Regions from separate parts of the Alteromonas naphthalenivorans genome, predicted to be linked through region 2. Evidence: predicted binding sites of a transcription regulator. Region 2 holds the regulator's gene; each other region holds the start of a gene.
What was found. The regulator sigma-54, encoded in region 2, starts transcription at its own class of promoters, with help from an activator protein. The targets are predictions, from matches to a motif close to GTTGGCACGNNNNTNGNNT.
Positions count from the first base shown of each region.

Region 1: AMBT_RS19920 (CsbD family protein) is a predicted target of sigma-54. The motif match lies at 4,465-4,483, and genes of this name have one in related genera.
Region 3: AMBT_RS11960 (EF-hand domain-containing protein) is a predicted target of sigma-54. The motif match lies at 2,848-2,866, and genes of this name have one in related genera.

Region 1 covers NC_015554.1:4,571,612-4,582,076, forward strand. The annotation lists gene AMBT_RS19900 (efflux RND transporter permease subunit) at 1-2,212, opposite strand, end outside; gene AMBT_RS22640 (hypothetical protein) at 2,900-3,064, opposite strand; gene AMBT_RS19915 (siderophore-interacting protein) at 3,543-4,322, shown strand; gene AMBT_RS19920 (CsbD family protein) at 4,540-4,731, shown strand; gene AMBT_RS19925 (CC0125/CC1285 family lipoprotein) at 4,839-5,366, opposite strand; gene AMBT_RS19930 (anti-sigma factor) at 5,356-6,207, opposite strand; gene AMBT_RS19935 (RNA polymerase sigma factor) at 6,204-6,692, opposite strand; gene AMBT_RS19940 (S8 family serine peptidase) at 6,945-8,300, shown strand; gene AMBT_RS19945 (hypothetical protein) at 8,330-9,334, opposite strand; gene AMBT_RS19950 (RodZ family helix-turn-helix domain-containing protein) at 9,496-10,143, opposite strand; gene AMBT_RS19955 (hypothetical protein) at 10,318-10,465, opposite strand, start outside.
Region 2 covers NC_015554.1:3,292,294-3,302,758, reverse strand. The annotation lists gene AMBT_RS14420 (cache domain-containing protein) at 1-750, shown strand, start outside; gene mgtE (magnesium transporter) at 788-2,146, opposite strand; gene AMBT_RS14410 (HPr family phosphocarrier protein) at 2,305-2,577, opposite strand; gene rapZ (RNase adapter RapZ) at 2,577-3,422, opposite strand; gene ptsN (PTS IIA-like nitrogen regulatory protein PtsN) at 3,461-3,904, opposite strand; gene hpf (ribosome hibernation promoting factor) at 3,913-4,200, opposite strand; gene AMBT_RS14390 (RNA polymerase factor sigma-54) at 4,230-5,714, opposite strand; gene lptB (LPS export ABC transporter ATP-binding protein) at 5,790-6,515, opposite strand; gene lptA (lipopolysaccharide transport periplasmic protein LptA) at 6,518-7,081, opposite strand; gene lptC (LPS export ABC transporter periplasmic protein LptC) at 7,050-7,628, opposite strand; gene kdsC (3-deoxy-manno-octulosonate-8-phosphatase KdsC) at 7,625-8,191, opposite strand; gene AMBT_RS14365 (KpsF/GutQ family sugar-phosphate isomerase) at 8,191-9,165, opposite strand; gene AMBT_RS14360 (calcium/sodium antiporter) at 9,165-10,121, opposite strand.
Region 3 covers NC_015554.1:2,715,160-2,725,624, reverse strand. The annotation lists gene AMBT_RS11970 (tellurite resistance TerB family protein) at 1-357, shown strand, start outside; gene AMBT_RS11965 (EAL domain-containing protein) at 602-2,638, shown strand; gene AMBT_RS11960 (EF-hand domain-containing protein) at 2,940-3,221, shown strand; gene AMBT_RS11955 (sensor histidine kinase) at 3,325-4,722, shown strand; gene AMBT_RS11950 (hypothetical protein) at 4,724-5,308, shown strand; gene AMBT_RS11945 (sigma 54-interacting transcriptional regulator) at 5,311-6,651, shown strand; gene AMBT_RS11940 (GAF domain-containing protein) at 6,766-7,254, opposite strand; gene AMBT_RS11935 (DUF72 domain-containing protein) at 7,431-8,378, opposite strand; gene aspS (aspartate--tRNA ligase) at 8,541-10,301, shown strand; gene nudB (dihydroneopterin triphosphate diphosphatase) at 10,305-10,465, shown strand, end outside.

The DNA of each region.
Region 1 (10,465 bases), 1.3 Mb from region 2:
TAATCGTGATGGTAAGGGGAAGCATAGCGAGCACGCCAAAAACTAAAGAACGGAACAGTAGTACCATCATCACAAATACAATGACAAAGGCGCTAAGCAAGCTTTCCAACATGCCTGTTACCATATTTTCTTGCCACACCACATTTAAGTAGGCTTTACCTGCCCAGTCGTAGCTTAGCCCTTCTGGTAGTGGGTTATTAGCAAAGTAATCTTCAACAAGCGAAATGACATTCGTCATATCTTGGTTGTCACCGCTGGTTAGCTGTAGCCAAATCAGCGTTTGGCGATAATCCGGCGTGACAAAATGCCACAGGTCTTGAGGACGGTGGGAAGACTGATATTGCATTAGGGTTTGTGCCACGCCTCGGTTGTTGGCGGGCAATGCGTAGTCTACCTCATTACCTGAGCGCAACTCACGATTCACCACTTTGACTACATCAACCAAAGACTGTGATTTACCAATTAAAGGTTGAGTATCTAGGTACGCTTGTAACTTCTCAATATGCGCAAGTACTGCGGGCTGTTGGAAGGTATTGGCATTCCCATTCGCGGCATCAACGACTTGCAATAAGTTGTCTAACGCGGTTAGTTCATCATCGTCGAGATTGCTAAATAGCGCATCATCAATACGCATGGCAAGTTCCGACATTTTGTTAGCATCGTCGCTCTGGTTTATCGACACCTGAGTTTGCTCAACCCATTCATCTAAACTTGATGGTAAATTTGCCTCATTTAATACCTTGATAGCATCAATGCTTTTATTGGTATCTGTAATGACCAAATAAGCATTGTACGTGCCCGCAAACTCTGCATTTAAGGCCCTGTCTGCCACCCTTATTTCATGGTCTTGTTTAAACCAACGCACAGGGTTGTCGTTGATATTAATTTGCGTAATTCCCCACGCTGATACTAGGGTAATTGCACCAAATACAGCAATAATCAGCGCTCTGTGGTTTAGCGCGATGTAGCGTAGTTTAGTAACGGTACGTTTTAGTAACGTGGTACTGCCTTCATTATTATCTGCTTCTTCATTTTGATGTAGCGCGACTTGAAGTTTGCTTAATGCCGCGGGCGACATACGGGAAATATAAGCAGGGATAAACGTAAGAGTAATCAAAAATGCCAATAAAATGCCAAAGCCAATATAAGCACCAAAGATCTGCACGGGCGGTATAGGGGTTAGCATTAAAGAGAAAAAGCCTGCTGATGAAGTGAGTGAGGTAAACAGCATGGGCTTAAACAGGTGCTCAACCACGTGAGTGATCACCTTACCTGCATTTTCACCTGGCTTACAACGGTCGGAAAATTCAGACAATATGTGTACTGAGTCGACTACCGCGATTGGCATGAGAAAAATAGCAATCATGGATGACATAATGTGCACAGTGAATCCCATGCCAATGAGAGCACCCATGGTAATGATAACTGTAGCCATCGCCACTATCATGGGCGCAGTAATAAGCGACCAATTTCTGAAAAATAAGAACAGAAGAATAAAAATCATGGCACCAGCCGCAGGTGCAGCGATAGCCATTTGCACAAACATTTCTACCCCAAACTGATCTTCAGCAACAGGTAAGCCTGTGATGTGCCATTGGCCTGCCGTGTCAACATTCGTTAAATAAGCGCGAATATCTTGGGCAATGCGATAACTTTCATTCTTGTCGGCAATAGGGATATAAATAGCAGCAGCGTTACCTGAAGACGCAGCCAGCGTGTCGTACAGTAACGGCAGCCTTTCGATAGACTTTTGTAGTTCAGCACTTGCGCTTGCGGTTTCAGGTGGGCTGGCCATTAACCATGAAAACTCAAGACTCCCGTCACTACCTTGCTTAATGTTGTCTACTGTTGAAAACGACATGACGTCTTGGCTAATAACACCCTCTATAGCCAGTACATGGTCAGTCACTTGGTGAATGGCTGCTAAGGCGTCTGGCGTGTATATGCCGCTTATGGCCTCATCGCTTTTGGCACCCTTTTCCGGCACCACCAAACCAACCACTATCGCATCGTGCATGGAAAAGGTTTGCTTTACCTCATTATGAAAGGTACGAGCACGATGAGATTCCGCCAACATGTTTTCAGGATCGGTATCAATCTGAATTAACCGCATTTGAAAAGCGGCAAATGCCGTTATCACGGCGAGAAAAAAATAAACCCATCGCCCTTTGTGCGTGCTTACATGCAAAAGCATATCAATTGCTAATTTCATATCAAAAACCTTAATATATTAGATTTTTATTATATTATATATTGAACAGTAAACAAGCATATTTTCAAGCAAGGTAACACTGATTGTTATTGTGTATGTGCATTCGGTAAGAAACGACACGACAGTAGGAAAAAATTTCCCACCCTTTTTTTTAAACATACGCCCAATTAATGCCAAACGTTTTAAATTTAGAATAAAATAGATTTATATCAATAATTTACTATTATATTTAAACGACGCTAAATTTTGGCACAAGTTTGGCATTAATTAGACTAACGGATAACAACAGACGTAAACATGATGCTAGGAAGGCATACCGTTACCACGAAGGTAACCATGACATTACAGACTTTATCTGCGCAGGCTGACAACATTGGACGTAAAAGGAAATTCGTCGGCCAGGGATGCAAGGATTGATAGCAAGGTTAACGTCGCTCTGTTGTTTATCGGAAAGTTAAATACGTTTAACGCCAACACGGATGTTGAAAAAGGATGCGTCTTGATGACGAGCAAGGTTGACATTGATGTCGACAAAGCAATCACCACGGAGTGAGTTGATTTGCTTAAGGAAGTTGTTGACGTGAATGACCGATTATCTGTTTTTGCGCCAGTTGAGTGTGATGGCGACTTGGATTAAGTCGTAAAGGCCTGCAGGATGCAGAGTAGCTAGCGCTTTCATCGCGATTACTACTGGATGCCCACATCACTGGCACAGACATTGATGTCCATGTGCAACAAAGGATTGTAACTTATTTGGCTCTGTTGACCCGGCATTACGCCTTCAGCAATAGCCATATCGAGGAACACTAGTAATGTCATCGATATTATTAGTGTGCTGTCACCCGACAGCATGCCTCTCCCCTCTAAGGCCCTTCCCGGCCTTTTATATACCTCTGATTTTAGCCCGCCTTTGGCGGGCATTTTTTTGCCTGTCAGTTTATATTTTTACCTTTTATTTTAGGGTCTTACCTTTATTTCAAACCACTAAACCTATGATAAAAGAGGCTCTGGAAATAAATATTTTAAAAACTTTTTATTTATTTTTATATTTTGCTGAACTTTTCTTTATTTCACCGCTCTTACTAATACATGGAGTCATTTAGTGTGTTGGCTTTGTGAAGTGTAAATGTGTTTTCCAAGTTATGTTGTGTTTTTCTTAAGGGGCTCTTTAGCCCCTTTCTTTTTGCCTATAATAAATATCCTCTCTTTCGTAATACGGCCTACTTTTCTAAAAACCAGAATTATTAGCTAGATTTCATCCCACTCTTAGAAATGGAAATGAGAACTATTATCAAATAAGCTATGCCCACTGTCGTATTTGGAGAAAATCATGTCTAAACCCGCACCTCGTGTTGTTGAAGTTATCGAGTCTTTCCGTATAACACCAAACATGCAACGTATTGTCCTTGGCGGCGCTACATTAGAAGACTTCCCAGAAACTCGCCCTGGCGCTTACGTTAAGTTACTTTTTGATTTAAATGGTGACCCTGTCGTTCAGCCTGCCAAAGATAAACCCGTTGCTATGCGTACCTACACGATAAACAGCTTCGATAGACAAAAAGCACAAATGTCCATTGATATGGTAGTGCATGCAAAAGATGGAGTAACTGGCCCCGCCGCCGCATGGGCGCTAAGCGCAAAAGAAGGTGACAAGCTAACTATTGCAGGCCCTGGTAGCAGTAAAGCGTTAGCAGAGAATTATGACTGGGTACTTTTCGCAGGCGACATGACAGCGCTGCCCAGTATTAGAAACTATTTACAAGCACTTCCTAGCCATACTAAAGGCATTGCAGTTATAGCTATTGAACATGAAACCGATGCTACCACGCTAGAAAAGCCTGAAGGCGTATCGATTAAGTGGGTATCTAAAAAAGAAGCAACATTGTCTGACGCCTTGCAGCGTATTGACTGGCAACAAGGAACCCCTGCTGTATGGGTTGCCTGTGAATTTTCTCAAATGAGAAAAATTCGTTCGTGGCTTAAGGACGAAAAACAGGTGCCCCACAGCCAAGTGTACATTAGCAGCTATTGGCGTGAAGGGCGCAGTGAAGACCAGCATAAGATAGATAAGCGTCAAGATGTTGAAGCCTTTGCGAAGCAACTTGCTTAATGAGTATTGAAGCTATCATTTTATTGTGCCGCATAATCATAAAACCCTGTATGACTTTCAGCGCCATGTAAATAATGCAGAGCGCTGGCAATAGCCCTTTGTTCATAAACCACAAAAAACTATATTATTCATAATGTTAGTGTTTGGAATGGGGATTGCTACTTATTAAGTGCAGTTCACAATAACCACTCGGTTATTCTTTTTAAAGGAGCAACATATGAACAATGATCGTATCGAAGGCAACTGGAAAGAAATGAAAGGTAAGGTACAACAGCAATGGGGTAAACTTACCGATGATGACCTAGACGTAATTGATGGTCGTCGTGAAGAGCTAGTAGGCAAGATTCAGCAAACATATGGCAAAAGCCGTGAAGAAGCCGAAAAAGAAGTGGATAAACATTTCAACTAGGCACTTCACCTAAGCCTTAACGGCTTGCAGCACAAAAAAAGCCCCATTCGGGGCTTTTTTTATACATAACACAACCTAACCGTTAAGGCTAAGAACCTTGTAAGTGCTTAAGGTGAAGATTCCGTATCAGGTTTTAAGTTGTTGCTAATTTCTCTTGCATCAAAACTCGCAGACGACGTAGGTCGAGTACCTTTTCCCATCTCAATATTCAAAATACTTTCGATTTCGCTCTTTTGCGAACCACCTACGAAAATGCCAGATTCAAACTGGGTTGTAGGATGATAAGACGTTCTACAAGTAATAACGCCACATTCAGTTACTCGCGCATAGCGTTGGCTGAAGCCAACCTGAGGTGATGTTTGTACGCGCTCTTTATCTACCATGGTTTCCCGATCGGTTACTACAAACCAATCATACCCTTTCAGTAAAGTCAGTTCCGCTGAACGGTACATGGCATAATCCATAGCCTTACTCTTATCAGACCCTCTACCTTTGAAATGAACACGGTATTGGGTTTCACTTAATTTGCTTTCGGTATACCCGAAACCGCCATTAGATGCCTGTCGATAATCGGGTTGGCTCGCGCACCCCGCCATTACCATCACTGCTAGAAACGCTATAAGTTTAGTTTTCATTAACAACTCCTTCGGCAGTCTTAGACTGCCACCCATGATTAATAGCTTGCTGCTCTTGCTCTGCGTTTAACGGTGCGGACACCATTAACAAATCTAATTCTTCATCAAGCACTTTGTTAGCACTTGCCGTTTGATACTCACTCTTATCGCGACCCGCTGTTATCAGCTTACTTGCATGAAGTTGCCAAATGCCTTGGGCATTTTTACATGCAATCATGATATTCAACTCATCTTCACCTTGTATCTGCGCCTGCCTACACATCTGGGATTCATTATTCATAAATGATAGTTGTGGCACTATTTCCATGCCCGCATCGGTTACCATCATCTCACCCGTTAAATTATTATCGAGGGCTGTAGATACATTCGCCCAATGGTTATTCGTTGACGAAGTGCCAGCAGGATCAAGGGGGTCTGTATACTCTGAATGCATCAAGGTTAGCCCTGCCACTAACGCCACTCCAGCCGCTAACGATAAAGGGACTTTCCACTTCCCACTACGTTTAGCGTCTTGGGCTTTGCGATTAAACGAAGTAACGTTGCTTGGTATGCTCTCCTCACTTGCCTGGCTTGCACTTACATGGTCTGAGTCGAAATCCGCTTGCTTAAGATAGGCTTCTGAGGTCGCATCATCTGCAAGTAATGCCACTACGCTGTTAGGTAAAGGTTTTTGCGTTGCAGCATCAGCCGCTGCTTTCACCATCATGTCTACCTGCGCTAAAGACGCTAAGCGGTCTGACAGTGCAAGATCACTGGCAATAGCAGTTCTGACATATTCCATGTCGTCATCGCTAAGTTCTGCGTCTAAAAATGCACAAAGCATTTCGTCAGATATTGTCATAACACCACCTCTTGTTGTGGGTTTAGCATATTACTGAGTTTGCTTCTTGCCCTAGCAAGTCTGCTCATAATAGTCCCAGCAGGCACCTCAAGTACCTCAGAAGCATCTGCGTAGCTCATTCCTTGTATAGCAATAAGTGACAAGGTCTCTCGTTGTTCTGGGGGTAATTCCCCCATGGCTTTACTTACTTGCTTTAGCGTAATGCCACCTGAAAGGGCTTCGTCCAAATGCGCCTCATCTTTAGCCTGCAATTCAGGGCTAACCGCCGCACTTGTTCTTACTTTTTGCGCACGATACTCATCTATCCATAAATTGCGGCAAACTCGAAATGCCCATGCCATTAATGTGGCATCTTGTGGCAAAGGTTTAGTCAGTAGCTTCTCAATCGTATTTTGCAGTAAATCATCAGCATCATGTATATTGCCGGTAAGTGAAAACGCAAATTTTCTTAATGATGGAACGAGTTCAGTCACTTCTTCTTTCATACAACTTCCTATGAAATCATGCTTTATACCTAGTTAACGTTTGATGCCGTGATTTATTCCCAAGGAAAGGGAATTTTTTACATCAACAAACGTTAATTAAGTACGAGAAAAGGGTTATCCCATCATTAAGGGCACGTTTTATGCCAGCTTTATTTATGGATAGGTTGACCGAGTCCTTCGCGATGAGTAACAAGCACGCTGGGCCCGGTGATGCCTGTATGGGTTTAGCCGCAAAGCAAGTGAGGTAAAATTATGAAGTGCGGATCGCTTTGTCAGCGCGTAGTAGGCGGCTTAATATTTACAATGGGCAGCGTGTTAAGCTTAAATGCCAGCGCCCAGTTAACTATTGGCCGTCAAATAATCGAACCCGTCAGGCCTATCATTGATAGCGTGCCCGTTGATGTAGGCTCCGTGCGAGATGTGCTTGAAACTCAGGTAACACAAGGTGTTGAAAGTAGGTTTGACACCTTAGCTAACATACCTGCCCCGCAATTTTCTGTTCCATCGCCCCTAAGCCTTACCTCGCCTTCAGGCACTCTTGTACTAAAAGAAGTAAAAGCCCCTGATGGATTTTTAGCATTGGAAAGAGAATGGTTAGTTGTCGGTAGCGAGGCTGACAAAACTCACTTTTCTCACCCCGACATCACCATTGAATCGTCTCGCCATTTAGCCGCTATAGACCAATGGATTTACCGTTTAAAGGTTAATACTAGCCTCGATGAACTGTCTCAAATAAGAAACAGCTTACCGGAAACACTAAAAACGCAAGTAGGTCGTAATCATATTTATTTAACGCAAGGCATGGGCGCAGCAGAAAGCGCTAAAATCAAAAACAACAACCAAGACATGCTAGCTAACATTACAACTACTGATAAACCAGGCGTTTGCCAAATACCTGTTCGTATTGGAATGATAGATACCAGCATTGCGCAAAACCACAAAGCACTGGAACACCTTGTTATTGAACAACAGCCTTTTCTTCCACAAGCTTTACCAACTACCCAAGTACACGGTACGTCAGTAGCCAGCTTATTGGCAGATAATATGCGTGCAGGAAGTCACCTCTATAACGCTAGCGTCTTTTATACGCGAAACAGTATTAGTCAGGGCGCGACCTTATTATCATTAATTGATGGTCTCAACTATTTAGTCGCCAAACAGGTTGATGTTATTAATATGAGCTTAGCAGGGCCAGAAAACTCGGTACTGGCCAACGTTATACAAAAAATCAGTGAGCAAGGGGTGCAAATTATTGCAGCAGTTGGAAACGAAGGACCAGCCTCTCCGCCTTTGTTTCCCGCGGCATACCCGTCAACTATTGCGGTAACAGCAGTAGACAATAACCACGCTATCTATCGATGGGCCAATCAAGGTAACTATGTTGATTTTGCGGCCAGCGGTGTTTCAGTAGAAGTCGCACATCCAGATGGTACGACTAGCCGTGAGACCGGCACATCGATGGCAACGCCTTTTGTTTCAGCCCGCTATGCCTGTCTATTTCGCGCTAGTTCAAATCCAGCCCAAGCGTTAGTCACATTGCGCGACCAAGCTATAGATGCTGGAGCACCGGGACGAGACCCGGTTTTTGGCGTAGGTATTCTCCATTAGTTAAATCAACAGTGAATGCTATTGTGCTATCAAAAATGAAATCTAACACCAATTTCACCAATGGTTTCTTGATAGTCTGCCGATACTAAGGTTGAACCATAGTCTTTGTATTGCGTGCTTACGATAAAATCTACGTTCTCCATAGCAGCATATTCTATGCTCGCTTTGAAAACATGCCTATCATCCTCTCGTCGCCTGCCGCCTTGTTGTTCAAACTCACTGAAAGGTGCTCCTGAAGCAGTAGGCTCGCTGCTTAGGCTACCTTGACCATAGTGTCTGTTTTCCATTTCATAACCGAGCTTGATATCGAGTGCGCTACCCCACAAGCTGGCGGGGTAAGCATAACTGGCGTCAATACCATAGCTGGAATAGTCGAACGCTTGGTTCAAGGCATCTTCATTTTGATATTTCGCGCCCAATTGCATAAAGCTTTGGTTTTTAAAAAACCAGAAACCGTCAATGCGGCTAGATAGCGCATCGGCGTCGCGCTCTGGCACCGATTCAAACGACTTATCGATGGTGTCGACACTTAATCGCCAGTAACCTTGCGTAAACGCACTGTTGGCCAATGAAACACCGCTTTGTTGGTAAGTGAGAAAAGCATTGTTATCAAGGTCAGCATTTGCGTAATAGTGATGAACGCCAATTTTAGTCCAAGACAATTGGTAACTCGCCTCGCCCGACAAGGTAGTGATAGCTAGGTCAAAATTCGACAGTGCATTGTAGCGCGTTTCACTATGCTGTGCAGACGCACTGAATTGCCATTTATCGGTAGGCATTAACGCTAGCTTAAGCTTCGCATTCCCTTTAATTGCTGAGTCGGATGTGTCGGTATTCGTATCAAGTTCACTAACGTTCACATTTGAGTCGTGATGAGCACCGATATAGGCTTCTCCAGTCACTTTTATCAACTTGTGTCCGTCAGTTTCTGCGCTGTTTTCTGACTGACTCGCCATGGCAATTTTGCCAATTAAGCTTAATGCAATAGATAGACTTAATACGCTTAATAATGATGTGGAGGTTTTAAGGCTCATGCAGGTGTCCTACTAAATCGAATGCTCACGGAATTAACACATGGAAGTAAGGGCGGGGCTGGGAGTAGCGCCCCCCTTGTTTATATAACCTTCATAGTTATTGGAATAACCAGAGGTGGCGGCGGTTCAAGATTCGTCTATTACCTTGAACCGCGTGACTTTTACTGGTTCAAAATGCCAGCATTACTTCCGCTCACCGTGTTTTCAACGGTGGTGGAAACCGTATTTTCGATTTGCCCACTTACTTGGCCAGATACCTGGCTAGCCACGCTTTCTTCAACCTGCGATTGCGCTACTGCTTCAACTGATTGGGTAAGTGTTGAGGAGACTATGGCATTGACATCCGCCGCCTGCGAAACACTGCTATCAACGGCGCCTGATACCATATCTGTGGCAGTTGAAGCGGTAATATCTAAGGCGCCTGCAGCATTAGAAGCAATGGTTTGCGTTGCCGCACCGCTGCCTACTAGAGCACTTTGGGCACTGGTAAGTTGAGTAAGCATTTCGCCGCTTGCCGCATCAGATGTTTCTGATGTGTCGTTAGTAGTGGCAGTAGCATCAGCCTGGTCTGCGTTTTGCGTTTCGCTGCTAGCTTCAGTTTCTGTAACACTATTTGACTGTGCATCTACGTTTGCAGAAGCTGAAGTTTGTGAGGACATTGACTGAGTAGCACTTGCTTGCTCACCAGATACATTGGTTGAAGCTTGGGTGCTATTGAACACTGAAACAGATGTATCGACAGCCTGAGCTAGCGCCACGTTTGAAGTAAGACCTAGTGCAACAATTAAAGCAGTATGTAGTTTGTTCATTCGTTTATTTCCTGTTTTTCATCAAAGACACTTAAATAACGAATGAACCTCAGAGTTTATTCCCAACAAGCGATAAAAAATTTTCCACAAACAAAAACACCCCGCTTTAGGCGGGGTGTTTCATTTAATTCAAAAATCTAAAAAAGCTATACAAAACAGCGTAATGAAGACATCTTAATCACCAGAGGCATTGAGTCCAGCTTCCCACCAAGGTGATGAATAATCAATATTTTCTTGAGGAAGTACATTAGAGTAACGCATTCTTACCGACTCCCAAAAAGCCGCTTTGAAAACAGGATCGTAAATGACAAACTCGCCTTGT
Region 2 (10,465 bases):
GTAGATATTATGGACAGAAATCTGTACGAGAGAGCGAACGATTGTCGCTGGTGGGCGCTTACCACTGTGTTTCGACAGTACTTGCAACTTCCCACCGTAGGGCCTGATGCTCAGCAAGAAATTTCAAATATTCTTGGTTACATTAATGACCTATACACGGTTTACACCAATTTATACGTTTATGACAAAAATGGCATTATTGTCGCGGTATCTAACAAAGACCATGCGTCAGTCATTGGAGACAAAGTCGATACACAGAGCGGCGCTATAGATGCGTTGAGTTGTACAGATTCACAAAAATATTCCGTGTCGAAATTTGTTCCTAGCGCGCAGTACGATAATAAGCACACCTACATCTACAACGCATCAATCACCAGTTTAGAACAAAACAACGTATTTGGCGGTATAGGAATTGTGTTTGACAGTGGGCCACAATTCACTGAAATGTTAAACGACTCGCTACCTAAAGATGAAAGTGGGCATACTGTAACCGGGTGTTTTGGCATGTTTTGCCAGCGTGATGGGATGATTATTTCTGCTACCGAAGGTAGCCCTCAGCAGGTGGGGGACGTTATCGAGATAGACGACACACTTTTAGGTTTAAAAAACGGCGAGAAAGACTCTCGAATTACAAATTACCAAGGTAAGAAATACGCAATTGGTATTGCCGCGTCTAAAGGGTATAGAGAGTACAAAACAACCGGTGATTATCAAAACGATGTGGTGGCGTTCATCATGATGCCAAGCTAAATAGCATTAGAACAACGCCTACACGATTGTCGCGGCATTACATTAAAAACAGGGTCGCAGTGCCTAAGAACGCAAATATACCCACCACATCAGTGATGGTGGTCAGAATTACGCTTCCTGCTAGTGCAGGGTCTATTTTCAAACGCTTCATGATGAGCGGCAAAGTAGCGCCTGCCATTGCTGCGGCTATCATGTTAACCAGCATGGCAAAGGCAATAATAATCCCTAACATGTAGTCTTGTTTCCAAAGCGCTATTACCGAAGCAATTAAGATTGCCCAAATAGCACCGTTTAAGAAGCCAATAGATATCTCTTTGCTTATTAACCAGCGGGAGTTGTTGGCATTAACGTGCCCAAGCGCCATACCGCGAATAACAAGGGTAAGGGTTTGGTTTCCGGCAACACCGCCCATGCTTGGTACTATGGTGTTCAATATGGCAAGTACGGCCAATTGGCTTAGCGTTGCTTCAAACAAGTCGCTTACCATGGCTGCCATTAGCGCGGTAACCAGGTTTACAGCCAACCAAACGGAGCGTCGTTTGGTACTTTGAAGCACAGGGGCGAAAGTATCTTCGTCATCATCTAAACCCGCCATACTCATCATGGAGTGCTCAGCGTCCTCACGAATAATATCTACCACGTCATCAATGGTAATTCGGCCGACTAAGCGGTGTTTCTCATCAACCACGGGGGCCGATAGCCAGTTATAGCGCTCGAATAAGCTCGCCACTTCATCATCTGGCATATGCACAGGAATCGCTTCAGACTCTTCATCCATCACATCAGACACTTTGGCTTCAGTCTCAGCGGTGAGTAATCGCGTTACCGGTACAATACCCACCAAATTATCGGTGCGGTTAACCACATAAAAGGTATCGGTATTTTCAGGTAATTCACCTTTGAGGCGAATATAACGAAGGACCACATCAATGGTGACATCAGGGCGAAGTGTAATGGTGTCGGTATTCATAATGAAACCGGCAGTTTCTTCGCCGTAAGACAATGCCTGTTCAGCACGTACCCTGTCTTGTGCATCCATAGAGTCTAGAATGTCCTGTAATACAGGCTCAGGCAGACTACTAAGGGTAACCGCTAAGTCATCGGTATCCATCTCTTCTAACGCGTCTACCACGTTAGCAGGCAGCATTTTGGTGATGATACCGTTACGTACGTCGTCAGAGAGTTCTTCTAAAATATCACCATGGAAATCACCATCGATAAGCTCCCACAACTCGTCACGAGTACGACTGGGGCTAGATTCTAGAATGTGTGCAACATCAGATGGGGGTAATTCAAGCAGAAGCTTACGTACAGAAACAAATTGGCCATTATTCAACGCGCCATTTAGTGCCCTTAGTTGGCTTTGTACGTATTTTGAGACCAGCGCTTCTGCCACTGCTTTCGCCTAAAAAATGGAATTTCAATAATGGTAGGATATCGCACTTGCCATGACGCTGTCATGACAAAAGCGCAGTAGGTACAGACAATTACGAGCCGTATGGTGAAATTATAGACGGCTTTTAGCAGAATTTCTCAGTCGTATTGGAAGCTGCATTATTCGTCTTCGTTGAAACGGCCTTCAATTAACGTTTCAATGGCGTTTAATGCCGCTTCGGCATCATTACCTTCAACCACAACGTTTACCTGTTCACCTTGGTGGCTTTCCAGCATCATTAAGCCCAGCACACTGTTAGCATCGGCTTTCTTATCGCCTTTCACCAACACGATTTTTGCGTCAAATTGATTGGCTAATTGAACCAACTGTGTGGCAGCGCGGGCGTGTAAGCCCAATTTATTGACTATGGTAAGTGTTTTTTCGATTGTCATTACTGATTTAACTCGCGGTGGCGAATTTGTACATCGGGATGCATTTCGCCAAAGGTTTTCGCTAACGATTGAGCAATAAATACTGAGCGGTGCTGACCGCCGGTACAACCAATCGCAATGGTGACATAACTACGGTTATTGCGTTCTAAGTGTGGCAGCCATGTAGTGATTAGGTTCTGAATTTGCCAAATAAATTTGGTTACAACAGGCTGGGAACCTAAAAATACTTCTACGGGGGCATCTAAACCAGTTAAGTGTTTTAAATCGGGTTCCCAATGCGGGTTGGGGAGAAAGCGGGCGTCAAATACATAGTCGGCGTCTTTGGGGATACCGTGCTTAAAGCCAAACGATTCAAACACCAATACTAGGCGAGAGCTTTTCTTGCCTAGAATTCGTTCGCGGATAAGCTCTGCGAGTTGATGAATAGTGAGTTTATCCGTATCAATGTACAAATCGGCGCGCTCAACAATAGGCGCAAGCAAGTCTGATTCGGCTTTTATCGATTCAGATAAAGATTTGTTGAGCTTAGCTAGCGGATGTAATCGGCGGGTTTCGCTGAAACGCTTCACCAGTACATCGTCACTCGCGTCGATGTACACAATGGTCATAGACCACGATGAGGGTAGGTAATCTAAGATCTCTACCAAGTCCGCTGGATTTTTGGGTAGGTTTCTTACATCGATACTTACCGCAACTTGGTCATATTCATCAACCACGGTATGGGTCAGAGTAGGGAGAAGGTTAACCGGAATATTATCTACGCAATAGTAACCTAAATCTTCAAGGGCACGTAGCGCAACTGATTTTCCTGAACCGGATCGACCACTGATAATAATCAGTTTCACCTGCATTTCTCCCTTTTAAAATATGGTGCAGTGCTTTTTTAGCTTAAAGCCGTAATGATGTCATCACTGGTGGAGGCCCGCCTAATGGCTTTCACCGTTTCTTTATCACTTAGCTTACCCGCCACGGTAGCGAGTGTTTGTAAGTGACCTTCTGTTTTCTCTTCTGGCACTAATAGGGCAAAGAATATATCTACGGGCTGATCGTCAAGCGCATCAAAATCGATGGCAGGGTTGCTGGTTACAATAATGGCGATAACGTGTTCTAAGCCCGGTAATCGACCGTGGGGCAGAGCAATACCATTGCCAATACCCGTACTCCCCATTCGTTCACGGGTTAGTAGACTATTTAATACACTAGCCTGATCGATGTCGGGATTATTTTTAGCAGCAATGTCGCTAATAATCTCTAGAATACGTTTTTTACTGTTACATTGAACCGCACACTCGGTGCGGTCCAAACTTACTATGGCTTGAATTTCCATACTAATATTTAGTGCTTTTTCAGCTTTTCCTTATGCTTGATAACTTGCCTGTCGAGTTTGTCGATCATGCTGTCTATCGCCGCATACATGTCTGTATTATGAGATGAAGCAAACACTTCTGCGCCGCTAAGGTGCATGGTGGCTTCGGCTTTTTGATTGAGTTTTTCGACGTTCAGGATGACATGCACATTAGATATGTGATCAAAGTGACGCTCTAGTTTGCTGAACTTAGTATCGACATAGCTACGCAAAGAATCAGTAATTTCGACATGATGACCGGTAAGGTTGATTTGCATATTTCGTCTTCCTTAAATTATCAAGGCCTTTAAATAAGGCTTTTGCGTTGGTTTGACGGCGGAATCGATAACGATTCCCGGTATTTTGCTATTGTTCGCCGGGCTACTTTAATGCCTTGTTCGGCCAACAATTGAGCAATCTTGCTATCGCTTAATGGCTTGCTGGGCGTTTCCGCTGCCACAAGCTTTTTAATTAGTGCGCGAATAGCGGTAGATGAACACTCACCACCAGATTCCGTTGCTACATGGCTAGAGAAGAAATATTTCAACTCGAAAATGCCACGAGGGGTATGCATATACTTTTGCGTGGTGACTCGTGAAATGGTGGATTCATGCATATCTACCATTTCTGCGACATCATTTAGCACCATTGGTTTCATCATTTCTGGGCCGTGCTCGAAAAAGCCCATTTGTTGCTGCACAATACAGTTTGCTACTTTCATCAAGGTGTCGTTTCTTGACTCAAGGCTTTTTATAAACCACTTGGCTTCTTGCATATGCGAGCGAATAAATTGCGAATCGCTGCTGTTTTTAGAGCGTCGGCTCATGGCAGCGTATTGTTGATTTACGCTTAATTTTGGCAAGCTGTCGGGATTAAGTTCTACTACCCAACGGCCATTCTTTTTGTTTACCGAAACATCAGGAATAACGTATTCGGGTTCTTTAGTAATTAATGCACTGCCAGGACGAGGATTCAACGTTTGCAATAAGCGCATGGCTTCGCGAAGTTGATCTTCTTTCAAACGGCTCTTGCGCATTAACGTACGGTAATCTTTGCTGCTCAGCAGGTCTGAGTACTCATTAATAAGCTGTCTGGCTTCGGTCAGCCATGGCGTATCGTCCGAGAACTGGCGAAGCTGCACGAGCAAACATTCTTGCGGTGTACGTGAACCTGAACCAATAGGGTCGAACATTTGAATACGTTTTAGTACACATTCAACTTCGTCCATTTCTACCAACTCTTCAACATCGTCAGAGTTTACCGATTCTAAAATCTGTTCAATGGGTACGTTAAGGTAACCAGATTCATCGATGGAGTCGATAATGGCGGTAGCAATGGCGCGGTCTGTATCTGAAAACGGGGTTAAACGCATCTGCCAAAGCAAATGGTCTTGAATATTGTCGGTGGTTTCACCCTGAAACAGTTGGTCGTCATCATTATTAGATGGGCCAGGAGCGGGGGCAGAAGAGGCCGAGTAATACTCATCCCATGTGCTGTCGATTGGCAACTCGTCGGGAAGGTCGTTCTTTTCAAGCGCGTCACCAGCTTCCAACGAATCGCTAGATGCAGTGGGAGCCGCTTCCACAGAAGGGTCGTCTCCATCCATGTTGTTTTTCTCAACCGGGTGGTCATCACCGCCTTCTTCAACTTCTAAAAGAGGGTTTGAGTCAAGTGCTTCCTGAATCTCTTGCTGCAGGTCGAGCGTAGACAACTGCAGCAGCTTGATTGCCTGCTGCAACTGCGGTGTCATGGTAAGTTGTTGACTGAACTTTAGCTGTAAAGATGGTTTCATCTACGTCTTATTTTTAAACTCTTGTTGTGAATATACCCGTGCTTAAAACTGAAAATGACAATTCGGTTACAGTAACTATAGCCTGAATTGTTCTCCTAGGTATACATCCCTTACTTTCTGATTACTTAAAACTTGTTCTGCCGTCCCTTGCGCGATGAGTTCGCCTTGGCTCACAATATACGCTTTCTCACACACATCCAGTGTTTCTCTTACGTTGTGATCGGTGATGAGGATTCCAATTCCTCTGTCACGAAGATGTTGAATGATCTTCTTTATATCATTAACCGATATAGGATCAACACCAGCAAATGGCTCATCAAGCAAAATAAATTGCGGATCGGCTGCTAATGCTCGTGCGATTTCTACTCGGCGGCGTTCACCACCGGATAAACTCATACCCGTACTATTACGTATATGGTTGATATTAAATTCATCAAGTAGCGCATCGGCTTCTTGTTCTTGTTCTGATGAACTTAACCCTTTACGGGTTTGCAAGATAGCCATGATGTTCTCAAACACCGTCAATTTTCTAAAAATAGAGGCTTCTTGCGGCAAATACCCAATACCGCGGCGAGCACGTTCGTGCATGGGCTCGTGAGTTAATTCGCTGTCATCAATACTGATTTTGCCCTTATCTAGGGGAACTAAGCCAACAATCATGTAGAAGGTAGTCGTTTTACCGGCACCATTAGGGCCGAGTAGTCCAACGATTTGCCCCGTCGATACTGATAAGCTTACATCGCGAACCACTTGACGTGCTTTATAAGCCTTTGCAAGGCTCTGTGCGCTCAACGTTGCCATGATTAGTTGTCGTCCGCCTTATCGTCTTCGTTATTCGATGACGCTTTACGTATTGCCTCAGGGGTAAATACGGTAGTGACTCTGCCACCTTCGCCGTCTTCGCCGCCTGTTGCAAGTAATTGTTCAGTGACCATGTCGAAGGTAATCTTATCACCTTGTACTTTACTGGTGTCTTGCTGTAGCTCAGCATTTCCTTGTAAAGAAATAGTTCGATTTACTACTTCATAGCGAATTTCGTTGGCCTTCGCTGTGACAGGAGCACCGTCTTCAAGTTTTTGCGAATAGCTGGCTGGTTTGCCGCGAGCCACGAATATCTCTCGTCCATCACCTTCGCTGGCAATCACTTCAACTTCATCGGCATTTATCACCAAAGAACCTTGAGTAATCCGTACATCATCTTTAAACAATGAGGTTTTGTTTTTACCGTCAACAAATTGCGATTTCGAGTCAACTTTAATCGGTTTATTAAAGTCGCTTTCAGCCGCTATAGCCGCAGTAGCAAATAGGCTAACAGCGAGGCTAGTCGCTAATGCTTTAGTGGCTAGGCGAATAAATGGTTTGTACATGGTCTATTAACTCGTATTCCTGGGTACGCAAATTAGCGTTAAACCCATTGCTGTTAATCACATATTGTAAGCCACGTATTTCCACGGGCTGATCAGATGTCATTTGCTTAGTGTACAGGTTTATCTCTATAAACGCTGTGCGTATTGTTCTTACAAAGTCATCGACACTTTGGTTTTCAATAACGACATTATTTTCTAGCTGTATCAATTCGTTATTATACAAAGTGCCTTCTGTCGCGGTAACTTCCCACGGTGACTGTGCATCGTCGGTATACAATGTATATCTGGGCTTTTGGAATAAAACAAAGCCCAATTGGTCGTAATGTTCCATCGACGCTGCAAATACTTTGTGATTTAGCTGTCCTTCTTGATTGTATAAGGTGGTCGTTAGGTTTTTGGCTTTATATGCAGGCTTTAATGCGTCCGGCCCTTGATCAGATTGCTGAGCAGGGTCTTCGTCCATCCAAATAGGGATATACAGGGCGGATGCCAATATAAATAACACCGAAATACTTAAGCCTAATCGATCAAAACCTAATACCTTCATACGCTAGCACCTTGAATTCCGTGTAGCTTGTCGTTTGCTTGAAGCAAGGTGTCACATATTTCGCGAACGGCCCCGAAGCCGCCGGGCAACGTGGTGATCCAATTCGCTTGCTGTGCAACCGCAGGGTGGGCGTCTTTTACCGCAATTTTTACATTAGCGTGAGGATACATGCCCGTATCAGGCATATCGTCACCTACTACCGCCACATGCTCGGGCTTAAGTGATAAGCGAGCCATCAGTTCAGCAAGGGCGTCAGATTTATTTTCTTCACCCTGCACAATGTGTGCGACATTCAGTGCTTTCATTCTATTTTCGACAATGGCAGAACGCCTGCCCGTAATAACCGCCACTGCCACACCTGAATTCACAAGCGCTTTAACACCATAGCCATCACGGGTATGAAATGCTTTTAACTCTTCGCCAGCATTACCAAGGTAAATACGGCCATCTGAAAACACACCGTCTACATCACAAACTAATAATCGAACTTGTTTTAACGAGGAATACAACGCCGTTGGCATAGCGGTATAAAGTGTATTTACGGCTGTTTGGGTGTCGTTCATTATAAAACTCCCGCTTTAAGTAGCATGTGCATATTGAATGCGCCCACAGGCTTGCGGGCATCATCCGTTACCATAAGCGCACTTATCTTATGAGTTTCCATTACATTTAGCGCTTCTACGGCGAGTTGTTCAGGCATGGTTGTTTTACCGCCTTTGGTCATCACCTGCGTAACCGTGGCGGTATGCAAGTCTATGCGGGCATCTAAAATACGACGTAAATCACCATCGGTGAAAATTCCGACTAAAACACCATCGCTATCGATAACCCCGGTCATACCCAGCCCCTTTTTGGATATCTCCAATAGTGCTTCGGCAACCAAGGCGTTTTCGTCTACCAAGGGTAATTCGCTACCAGTTAGCATGATGTCACTCACTTTCAGCAGTAATTTTCTGCCTAAGCTGCCACCCGGGTGAGAAAGCGCAAAGTCGTCAGAGGTAAAACCTTTACGATCAAGTAGGGCCACGGCAAGGGCGTCACCCATTACCAAGGTAGCGGTGGTACTAGAGGTAGGTGCTAAGCCTAAAGAACACGCTTCTTTTTCTACACTGATATTCAACACCACGTCTGCGTGCTGTCCTAATGAACTGGTTACGCTGTTGGTCATTGCTATAACAGGCACATTTAACCGCTTCACAATGGGCAGTAAATTGACTAGCTCTGCGGTTTCACCAGAATTAGAAATAGCGAGTAGCACATCACCTTTACTCAGCATGCCTAAGTCGCCATGGTTGGCTTCACCTGGGTGCATGAAAAACGAAGGTGTTCCGGTACTGGCAAGCGTTGCTGCTATCTTATGCCCGATATGCCCAGATTTACCCATTCCACACACGACAACTTTGCCCACACAGTTTTGTAATAAATTACATGCGGTAACAAAATCATCGTTCATACGCGATGAAAGCGCTGAAATTGCCTGCGCTTCAATCTCTATAACGCGCTTGGCTGAAGTGATGAAGCTATTTTCTTGTGACATTACGCAAAAAGCCAAAATTGATAACCAATAAAGCAAGCAATCAATAAGCCGCCATTTCTTCGGCTTATTCGTCGATTACCCATTAAGGTGAAACTAAACAAAAATAGCAATAGGGTTAACCCGAGTACAACGAACATATCGCGGTTATACACATCGGGGTCTAATGTGCCAGGCGCTATTAGGCCAGGCATGCCTAATACAGCAAGCAAGTTAAAAATATTAGAACCAATAATATTGCCTAACGCTAAATCATCTTCCCCTTTAAGCACGCCAGCAATGCTGGCAGCCAGTTCGGGTAAACTTGTGCCCAACGCAATAATGGTCAGGCCGATAACTAAATCTGACATGCCTAGGTATTGGGCTATTTCTACTGCTGAACCCACTAAGAAGTGTGCACTTAACGGTAACAGTATTAGACCAACGACAATCCAGAAAACAGCGGAAGAGGTGGGCACATCGTTAGGGATTTCATCTGTTGTCTCACTTACTAACGGGTCTTCTTTATCTACTTTCATAGATAGCCAGCCCATTAGGCCTAAAACAATCACGAAGAGGCTAATAAGGATAATACCTTCCAGATGAGTAAGCTCGCCATCGAAAAGAAAAACCACGGCAATGACGGTAATAACAAGCAGAGCAGGGAGTTCACGCTTTAACGTAGAGGACGCAACAAGAAGCGGTTTGACTAGTGCAGTAATACCAAGCACAAGGGCAATATTAGTAATATTTGAGCCTAATGCGTTACCTACGGCCGTATTCATATTACCGTTAATAGATGCCGCGGCTGACACCACAATTTCAGGTGCAGACGACCCCATTGCGACAATGGTTAAGCCTATCATCATGGGCGCCATACCAATATTCTTGGCGAACGCTGATGCACCGTAAACAAAACGGTCTGCACTCCAGCTAAGTACAATCAGTCCAACTAAAAAAATGACTACGTTTAAAAGCACAACAACCAGCATAGTTAGGAATTTCACAAGATTGTCGCAAAAACAATGCCATTTGCCTATGGGAACTATCGCTTATTTTAGCAAAGGTGGTATTAAGTGCCCCTTTGATCGTGCTTACTGATTGAAAATTATTCGAATTTTCTAAATTCGAATAAATCGAACATAACTTGTAACGTTTTGCTTTTGTGCCGCGCTTGAAAAAGCGTACAATGTCACTAAATTACACTGCTCAGTAAACTTTATCGATTTAACGTACTCAAAGGCATAGAACTTGCCTTGGCTTTAGCTGTTATGTAAAGCCGTTATGGAAAACAGTTTAGCGTTAAAGGCGACTTAAGTAGCTT
Region 3 (10,465 bases), 580 kb from region 2:
TTGTTAAGTGAAATTATGCGGGCTGACGATAATGTTACAGACAGTGAGCTTAAAGCTTACAAAACGCACTTATATAAGCAGTTTGAGCTCTCTGATGATGAGCTAAAATTGCTAATGGAAGAAGGTCGTATGTCAGCAGAAGAAGCTGTCGATTTAGTACAATTTACTAAGATAATTAATCAAACGTGTGATCCAGACCAAAAGCGGGATATTCTCGAAGGCTTATGGGTTATTGCTTATGCAGATAATCAACTTGCTCCTATTGAAGAGCATACAATACGGCGTATATCAGATTTACTACATGTGCCGCATTCCCATTTTATTAAAGCCAAACTGCATGTTTCACCAGAAAATTAATACAGTACTTGAAACACTTGCTCGCTATTAATAATGTAAAAAGTGCTTGTTACACAGGTAATTAGTGAAAAATAATGCTATAAATAAATCATGATTTTCTGTGGTCTCAGACATCGTCGAGATTGTGATAATAACGTAAGATTTATTTAAAACATGATTGCAATGTATAACGCGGGTGGTGTTTAAGCAAGTGGGTGTATTTAAGTCTATAAAGGCCCCAATTAGTATTGTCGTAACTTTGTCTATGTCAGTTATGGCTGCAGCTGTGTTGTGGTTTGCGGTAATAGAGCACAAAGCGCTTTATCTCAATTTGGCACATTCTCATACCGTTTCTCTTGCAAATGGCGTGGTGAAAAATGTAGCGCCAGCTATGTTATTAACTACACAAAAAGCCTCGTCTATTTCGAATGTTTTGAGCCTATTAAAGGAGCATGAACATGTTATTTCAGCAAGAATCTATGACAGTGAATTTACGCTTTTACTAGAAGAAGATGGCCCATCTGCCGATAGGTTAAATGAGCCCTTTTTCTATACACTCGAGCCATTTTCTTTAAGCGAAGGCGTATCCTCAGAAAATGACGTTATTATGGCACGAAGGGTTATAGGTTCTTCGCAATCGCCAGATGGTTTCTTGATACTCTTCGTGGATGCTAAGGCACCACTCACCGGTAGTGTTAAAAGTTTATTGCTGAATGTCGTTCCCCTTATCTTCGTGCTGTGGGTAATAAGCATTATTGGCACATTGTTTTTCATTAGTCGTGTATTTCGCCCTTTAAGTGAGTTGAGTTTTTTCACCAAACAAGTCACCGATACAAAAGATTATGCGTTACGACAAAACCTAACTTCGAGAGATGAAATTGGAGAGTTAGGAGAAAACATCAACCTCCTGTTAGAAATGATAGAGGTTGAACTACTCATCAATCATGAACAAACTCAAACGTTGGTCAATCAACAGGAAACCATGATTCGCCTGGCTAACTATGACAGCCTAACCGGGCTACCTAATAGGCAATTTGTGCTTGATAATTTGCGTTTAGAGTTGGCCCGAGCACGAAGAAATGATGATGATCTAGCGCTACTGTTTTTCGATTTAGATGGGTTTAAAGGAATAAACGATTCACTCGGTCATGAGACCGGTGACCTAATATTGATAGAAGTGGCAGATAGGGTGAGCGCACTGTTGCGGGAAGGGGATTTAGTCGCCCGTTTAGGGGGAGACGAATTTTTAGTACTACCCGACAGGGAAACGGGAGATACCACTCTTGAAAATATGGCTATTCGATTAATTGATGCCTTTACCAGTCCTTTTGAATTACGAGGATTGTCATTGTCTGTCGGCGTTAGTGTGGGCGTAGCACGAGCCATAGACGCCGACTACGATTTAAGCGAATTAATGAGCAATGCAGACCTTGCCATGTACCGCTCTAAAGCTAAAGGGCGTGGCAGCTTTACCATATTTACACCTGATATGGTGGAATCACATAAGCGTAAATTCCATTTAGCTAATGCCATAGAGCAAGGGCTAAAGAATGATGAGTTTATGGTGTACTACCAAGTTAAAGTCGATCAAAAAGGGAAGGTTATCGGCTTAGAGGGGCTTCTTAGATGGCAACACCCCGAATATGGCTTGGTCAGCCCGAATGAATTTATACCCATCGCGGAACAAGGCGGCAAGATATCTGCCATTACGCGCTGGGTCATTGAAAAAGTCTGTATTGATCTGCCCAAATTAAGAGAATGGCTTCCCCATCGTTTTCGCGTGTCAGTGAATCTATCAGGGCACGATCTTCGTGATAGCAACCTGTTTGATAATATCTATGAGATTTTTACGCGCTACGATGTAAACCCTGAATATGTAGAATTCGAGGTAACCGAGTCTGCTTACTTAGAGAACTTTGCGTCGTCAAATAAATTCTTTAAACGCATGAGCAACATGGGATGCGCCATTGCCCTTGACGACTTTGGGACGGGGTATTCTTCACTAAGTTATTTGACCCAAATTAGTATCGATACCCTAAAAATTGATAAGCAGTTCGTACATGAACTAGAAACCTCCGAAAGAAGTCGACTGGTAACGGGCGCTATTATCGATTTGGCCAAACGTCTTTCACTGACTGTATGTGCTGAAGGTATTGAGAATGAAACACAGTGGCATTATTTGATTGATCACGGTTGTGACTACATTCAAGGGTTTATGTTTAGCAAACCGATTCCTATGGATGAGCTTGTTCAATCACCTAAACAGTTTTACATAGGCAATACAGACAATAGTGAAGCCTAGGTAGGCATTCAAAGCCCATGCATTGCTTTTTTTAAGGGAAGTTAAATAGACTGTTCTAACGAACTGTTTTTGCAGCCTATTTGACGCTTTATTAGGTTGTTGGATACATTTACAGGAGTTCGTGTAACTGTGTCTGTTTCTAGAGACATCGAATAGGAGGCAAGTCGGTTTATAATTTGTAAGTGTATGATATATAGTTTATTTGTATTTTTGGCTCAATTTTAGCTTATTCAATCAGAGTTAACAGAGTTATCGAAGTTAGTTTAAGGGATTTATAAACAAGCAGTAATGCGGAGGATTCATGATGAAACGACTAGAGAAGGTTTTTCTGATTTTAATGACTATCGCGGCGATACAAGCTATATCGGTAGTTGAAGCGCACGCTTCACCTGCGAAAACGTTGATGCAGCAGCTAGATACTAATAAAGACGGTTTGATATCACTAAAAGAAGCGGTTCGTCACACCGAACTATTGCGTAATTTTGGGTTAATTGACGACAATGAAGATGGCAAATTAACCGAAGACGAATTAGCAAAAAGTAAACTGACACCGGGAAATGCAAAATCTGCCGTTAGTAAATAGCGGCGGTCAGCGAGCAAAATAAATAAAAGCCTAGCAGATGCGCCTGCCGGTACTTGTTTGAAGGAATACCACTCTGATTGAGAAATTTTCATTTGGTGAACGGCTGGTTCAGCTAGGCTCATTACGTCAACTAACGCTAGGTAGCTTCGTGCTGGCGTTAATCCCATTAATTGCGCTGTTGTGGCAAAGTCAAAGTGACTTAGCTAAAGTGGGGCAAATGACCACGCTGGAAACCCGGTATGTGGTTGATGTTGTGGGCGATATGCAGCGCCTGGATGGTGCTGTTGTTGATTTAGAGCGAAGTATTCGCCAATACGCCGTTATTCGCACCGAAAAAGTTGCCACCTTATCCGATAATGCACTCGATCAATTTGCCGTGGCTGCTGATAATCTTTGCCAAGCCTTATCTGTTCAGAGAACCTGCGAGAGGTTGTCAGAACAATTAGGCGACCTTTCTGATTACCGCATAATTGAAGATCAACTCCTACTTAATGCGTATCTAGCTAACGTCTCACGCAGTGTTTCACAACTTCGAGGCGACGTGGAACTTGCTATTTCCGAACGGGTCAAAGTGCAGCAAGATGACTTAAACGCGATGCAAGCAAAGCAGGCGTGGTCTACGGCGATGTTGGTAAGTGTTTCTTTGCTGCTTATCCTATTAGGAAGCCAACTGATTGTTAATCCAGTCAATAAACTAAAGCAAATAATACGCATAGTGGCTCATCAACAAGGTGATCTTCCCCCTTTGTCTCGCCAAGCTCCGCGAGAGTTAATAGATGTGGAGAAAGATCTGCATTGGCTGTACGATCGCCTTGGTCAATTGGAACATATACGCACAGCATTGTTGCGGCATGCTGCTCACGAGTTGAAAACACCGTTAGCCAGCATTAAAGAAGGATGTAGTTTATTATCGGAAAATGTTGTGGGCGATTTAAATGATCCTCAACGTGAAATATTGTCGCTTCTTAGCGCAAGTACGCAAAGATTGAACACCCTAATCGAAAAATTACTCGATTATAATTTGTTATTACAGCAAGCTCAGCCCGACATTGTTAAAACTGATGCGAAGAAGTTGGTTGATGCATGCTTGGGTGATTACGCACTGGCGTTACAAGAACGCGAAGTGACGGTATCGGTAGAAAGCAGTCATATTTGGGCTGACGAAGAGTTATTCCGACGAATACTCGACAATTTGGTGTCTAACGCAGTAGCTCATGGTGCTGTAGGGCGACCCATCAATGTACATATATATTTAGATAATAACTTTGCTATATTGGACGTTGCAAATCGGGGCAAGCGGATTGCCAAAGAGTCGGTTGCAACACTGTTTGAACCTTTCACCCGTGGCGCAGAGCCGAGAAATGACAACGTTATAGGCACAGGATTAGGTTTATCGATTGTTGCGGATTGTGCGCGACTGATGCATGGCGACGTGCAAGTTGTCGATGTTGATTATGCTGATGTGTGCTTTAGGGTGACGATTCCTCAACAGGAAAAATAAAATGAGAATAAGTTGTATGATACTGGCCCTGACGATGATGTCGGGTTGCAGTGTGTTGTCTAAGCAGCCAATCGAACAGAAAATTGAAGTTACTCCACCCCAGATCGTTGAAGTGGCTGTAGATGACGATATTTGCCTGTTCACTTCAGAACCTGAAAATTTTGATTACAATTGCGACATGGCTTACTGGTTAGAAGTTTGGCTTGAAGCTGATGCTACGCCTTGGATTGAACGCAAAGCGCAATTGACAGCGCTTGGTCAATCGAAAAAAGACAAAATTCACGCTTACCTTTTATCCTTATCCAGCGATACCCCGTATCAAGACAGGCTACGAGCCCAACTTTCTATAGATGATTTAATGCCTGAATTTACCGACGCTGCCGCGTTGGTTATTGACGTTGTGGTAAGTAACCCAAACAAACAATTAATGGAACTTGAGTCTGCGTTGAGTGTATTAAGCAAAGAAAACACCCTTCGAGGTCAAGAATTACAAAAGCTGTATGCTGAGCTTAAAGCTCAGCAGAAAAAACTAGAAGAACTACTCCAAATTGAAGCAACACTTATGGATAAAAACAGGAACAACTAACAATGAGTGAAAGTAGCAAGAACAAACCCCATTTATTGTTGGTTGATGATGATAAAAGTTTACTTCGCCTTTTAACCATTCGTTTAGAAGGTGAAGGTTATCAAGTTACTGCGGTTGAAGATGGTAATGCGGCGTTAAGAAAGCTTCAAAATGATGCTTTTGACGTGGTACTCAGTGATTTGCGCATGCCTGGCCTTGACGGATTAAGTTTATTTGAAGAAATCATGGGCATTCGAAAAGATATTCCCGTTATTTTAATGACCGCCCACGGTACTATTTCGGACGCGGTTGCGGCTACTCAGCGTGGCGTATTTGGTTTTCTTCCAAAGCCTGTTGATCATGATGAACTGCGTACCTTGTTACAAAAAGCATTAAGTCAGTCACAAGCGGCTCAGCCCGGTGAATGGGCGAAAAGTATTGTTACCCGCTCTCAAGATATGCTTAATGTACTTGATCAAGCGTACCGGATTGCACAACGAGAAGTCAGTGTACTCATTAGCGGAGCAAGTGGTACAGGTAAAGAATTACTTGCCAATGCCATGCATCAGGCAAGCGATCGACGCGACAAGCCGTTTGTTGCCATTAACTGTGGCGCACTGCCAGAAAACTTACTTGAATCAGAGTTATTCGGACACGCTAAGGGTGCTTTTACTGGTGCGGTAGCTGCTCACCCAGGTTTGTTTCGAGAAGCCGATGGCGGTACTTTATTTTTAGATGAAATTGGCGATATGCCAATGACACTACAAGTTAAACTATTACGTGCATTACAAGAGCGTCAAATTAGGCCTGTAGGCAGCAGTAAGCATGTAGATATCGATGTTCGTATTATCTCGGCAACGCACAAAGATTTGCTCAAAGAAATGGAAGAGGGCACTTTCAGAGAAGACTTATATTACCGTCTAAATGTGGTGAACTTAAAGCTTCCATCGTTGAAAGCGCGTAGCGAAGATATTCCATTACTCGCTCGTTCATTGTTACAGCAAAGTGCCCAGCGTCATGGTGTGAACGTGAGCCAGTTTTCAGACGATGCAATGCAGTTGTTAGTGAAATCATCTTGGCCAGGAAACGTGCGTCAATTGGTGAACGTGGTAGAGCAATGTGTTGCGTTAACACAAACTCCAGTAGTGCCTCTGCATCTTGTAGAGCAAGCACTATCAGCCACTAAGCAAAGTTGGCCAACGCTGACCGAAGCCCGCGATGCCTTCGAACAACAGTACTTGAACAAGCTTTTGAAAATGACGGATGGAAACGTGACCCGTGCAGCTGAGCTAGCCGGTCGTAACCGAACCGATATGCATAAGTTAATGAAGAAGCATGACTTAGATGCAGGAGACTTTCGCTAGTACGATCTGCACTGGAAGTATCTTTGAAGCGTAAAGCGTAAAAGCTGCCACCCAATGTGGCAGCTTTTTTATTTAGAAACGTAGGCTTCAATAGCCTTGTCAGCGATGGTTAATCTACCATTGATTCTCATTAATGATGGTTTCCGCTTTCTTGGCCATCTCTTTTAACATAAGAATTTCTTCAGCAGAAAACTCTCTCGGTTCATCATGAATTACACATAAGGTGCCAAGCTCGTACCCATCGGTTGAACGAAGAATAGCGCCTGCATAAGAGCGAATGTAAGGCTCACCTTTAACCAAGGGACCGCCTGCAAAACGGCTGTCTTTTGTTGCGTCGGTCACAATCAAATATTCTTCTTCCGCTATCGCGTAAGTGCAAAATGAAATATTGCGCGGTGTTTCTGACACATCTAAACACTGGCGAGACTTAAACCATTGTCTGTCTTCGGCAATTAAGCTCACCAAACAAATTTTGCATTTAAAATATTCTTGGGTTGCTTTGGTAACGGCATCTAGCTGTGCGTCGGGTTTGGTGTCTAGAATATTTAAATTTTCTAGGGCTTTTAATCGCAAGGTTTCGCGATCAAGCGTTGATGATTCCATTAATTATTTCACTTAAATAAAAAGTTACTATTGAGACTGTCTCAATAACTTTCATCTTATAGTAAGGTAAGAATAAGCACTAGTTAATATTCTTAATTTATAGTGCACGGCTTTGCTATTTTAAAGAGGTAAAACAGCAGCATTTTTAAAGAAATTTATGTGCATCAGAATGCATGCTAAAACAAGGCGTTTTGGCTCGGCTGTTGTTTAATGGCAAGGTTAGGAATTGCCGTATCACCATGCTTTTGGTTGTACAAATCAATAAACTGCTGCGCCAACCACGGGGCATCTTTGTTATCGGGTCGATGACAAAAGAAATACGGGCTTTTTCCTTCTAGCCGCCATTGATGAATTTTATTTACCCAAGGCGTTAAGCACGCAATATTATCTTCGTCTGTATCATTTCCTACAAAACGAACGACAGGGTTATTCGCGGTGGCAATCACATTCACCGGCACTTTAGGTTTTTTATGTCGTACCTCACTTAATAGCGCACTGTTGCTAGCCCTTGTATTAGCCCCTGTATCTAGCCTTGAAACAGGGCCGGTAAACAAGGCGCGAGTATCCATAATAATACGATTAACGTTTTGCTCAATTAACAGTTGATTCAATTGCTTTTCTTCATCGCCCTTACCGAAAAAAGCCAAATGCCTGACTTCAACCGCAACGGTAATGTGGCGTGGTAAATGGTGTAAAAACGCAGCCAGCCTTTCTAGTTTTTCAGGGCCAAAGCTTGCAGGAAGTTGCAGCAACATTATACCGAGTTTGTGCTTAAGTGGCGCAAGTGTCTGTAATTGCTCATTTACTTCATCTTCACAGTGCAATAATTGATGAACGTGGGTAATTTGTTGGTTAAATTTAAAGGTAAACGAAAAATCGCTTCCTACCGATTGCTCCCAGCGTGCTACCGCATCAGAATGGGGGAGAGAATAAAAGGTCGTATTTCCCTCAACCGTATTACACTCATTAGCGTAATGAACCAGTTGATTGTCACTTTTCGGGTAATTAGCAAACCAGGTTTTAGGCCAATGACTATGCTGCCACTGTGGCAAGCCAATAAATACCTTGGGTAGCGCCGAAGAAGTTGATAATTTAGTTACTGCAGGATTGTTTGTATTTGTCATTGGGCTTTACTGCGCATTTGTTTATACTATGCGACCTTAATTTAACACATAGTGCATGATGGCAAGGGGCGCGATCGCCTCATTGTAGAGTAATGGCAAGCAGGTTCAAGGGTTTGCCTTCCATCGTGTAACGCAAGATAAGAATATCAGGGGTCAACGACCATGCGCACAGATTACTGTGGGAACATCGATTCATCATACATTGGGCAAGAAATCACCCTATGTGGTTGGGTAAACAAACGCCGTGATTTAGGTGGCGTTATCTTCATCGACTTACGAGACCGCGAAGGTATCGTTCAAGTGGTATTCGACCCTGATTTACCAGAGGTATTAAGCGTAGCGAATAAACTTCGCGGTGAATTCTGCGTGAAACTTACTGGTAAAGTTCGTGCTCGCCCAGAAGGTCAAATTAATAAAGATATGCGTACCGGCGAAATTGAAATTTTGGGCACAGGCCTAGAAATCATCAATCGTTCTGATGCGCTTCCACTTGATTGGAACCAAGAGAACTCTGAAGAGCAGCGTTTACGCTACCGCTACCTTGATTTACGTCGCCCTGTTATGAGCCAGCGCTTGCAGTTTCGCGCTAAGGTAACTGGGGCAGTACGTCGTTTCTTAGAAGGCGAAGGCTTTCTAGATATTGAAACCCCTATATTGACCAAAGCGACACCTGAAGGTGCTCGTGATTATTTAGTACCTAGCCGTACGCATAAAGGCGAGTTCTTTGCACTGCCGCAATCGCCACAATTGTTTAAGCAATTGCTGATGATGTCTGGCATGGACCGATACTATCAAATCGTAAAATGCTTCCGTGACGAAGATTTACGTGCCGATCGCCAACCAGAATTTACTCAAATCGATATCGAAACTACGTTTCTAGATGCCGATGGCGTAATGGCGATTACCGAAAGCATGATCCGCGATTTATTCAGCACTATGTTGAACGTAGATTTAGGTGACTTCCCACGCATGACCTACGCCGAAGCAATGAAGCGTTTTGGTAGCGATAAGCCTGATTTACGTAATCCACTAGAGCTTACCGATATTGCTGACTTACTTGAAACTGTTGAGTTTAAAGTATTCAGTGGCCCTGCGAACGATCCTAAAGGTCGTGTTGCTGCTATTCGCGTACCTGGCGGTGCGAGCATGTCTCGTAAGCAAATTGACGAGTACACTAAGTTTGTTGGCATATATGGCGCGAAGGGCTTAGCCTGGATGAAAGTGAACGAAATGGCACCTGGCCAAGAAGGTTTACAATCACCTATTCTTAAGTTCTTAAGCGAAGATATTACCGACGGTATTTTGCAGCGCACTGGCGCTCAAGCTGGCGACATCTTGTTATTCGGTGCCGACACTAACACAGTAGTTACCGAAGCTATGGGCGCACTTCGCCTTAAGCTAGGTGAAGACTTTGAACTCTTAGAAGGTGAGTGGAAGCCGTTGTGGGTTGTCGACTTCCCTATGTTTGAAGAATTCGATGGACAGCTTCATGCTATACACCATCCGTTTACTGCACTTCGCGGCTTAACCGCAGAAGAGCTTAAAGCAAACCCGGTTGGCGCATTGTCTGATGCCTACGATATGGTATTAAATGGTTGCGAGCTTGGTGGTGGTTCAGTACGTATTCACAACGAAGAAATGCAATCTGCCGTGTTTGAGATTTTGGGTATTGAAGAAGAAGAAGCGAAGAATAAATTTGGCTTCTTACTTGATGCGTTACGCTTTGGTGCGCCGCCTCACGCAGGTCTAGCGTTCGGTTTAGATCGCCTTGTTATGCTTATGACAGGTGCTAGTTCTATTCGAGATGTAATGGCATTCCCTAAGACCACGACAGCGGCTTGCCCATTAACATCTGCGCCAAGTCCAGCGAATCCACAGCAGTTGGAAGAGTTGGCGATTGCAACGGTAAAAAAGCCGTCGTAAACGATGGCTTATAAAAAGCCCGAGTCGGTCCTTGTGGTGTTGTACGATCAGCACCATAAGGTACTTTTGCTACAGCGCAATGACGACCCTGAATTTTGGCAGTCGGTTACCGGCGCAATGGAAGATGGCGAACTCCCTATTGAAACCGCATACCGAGAAGTAGC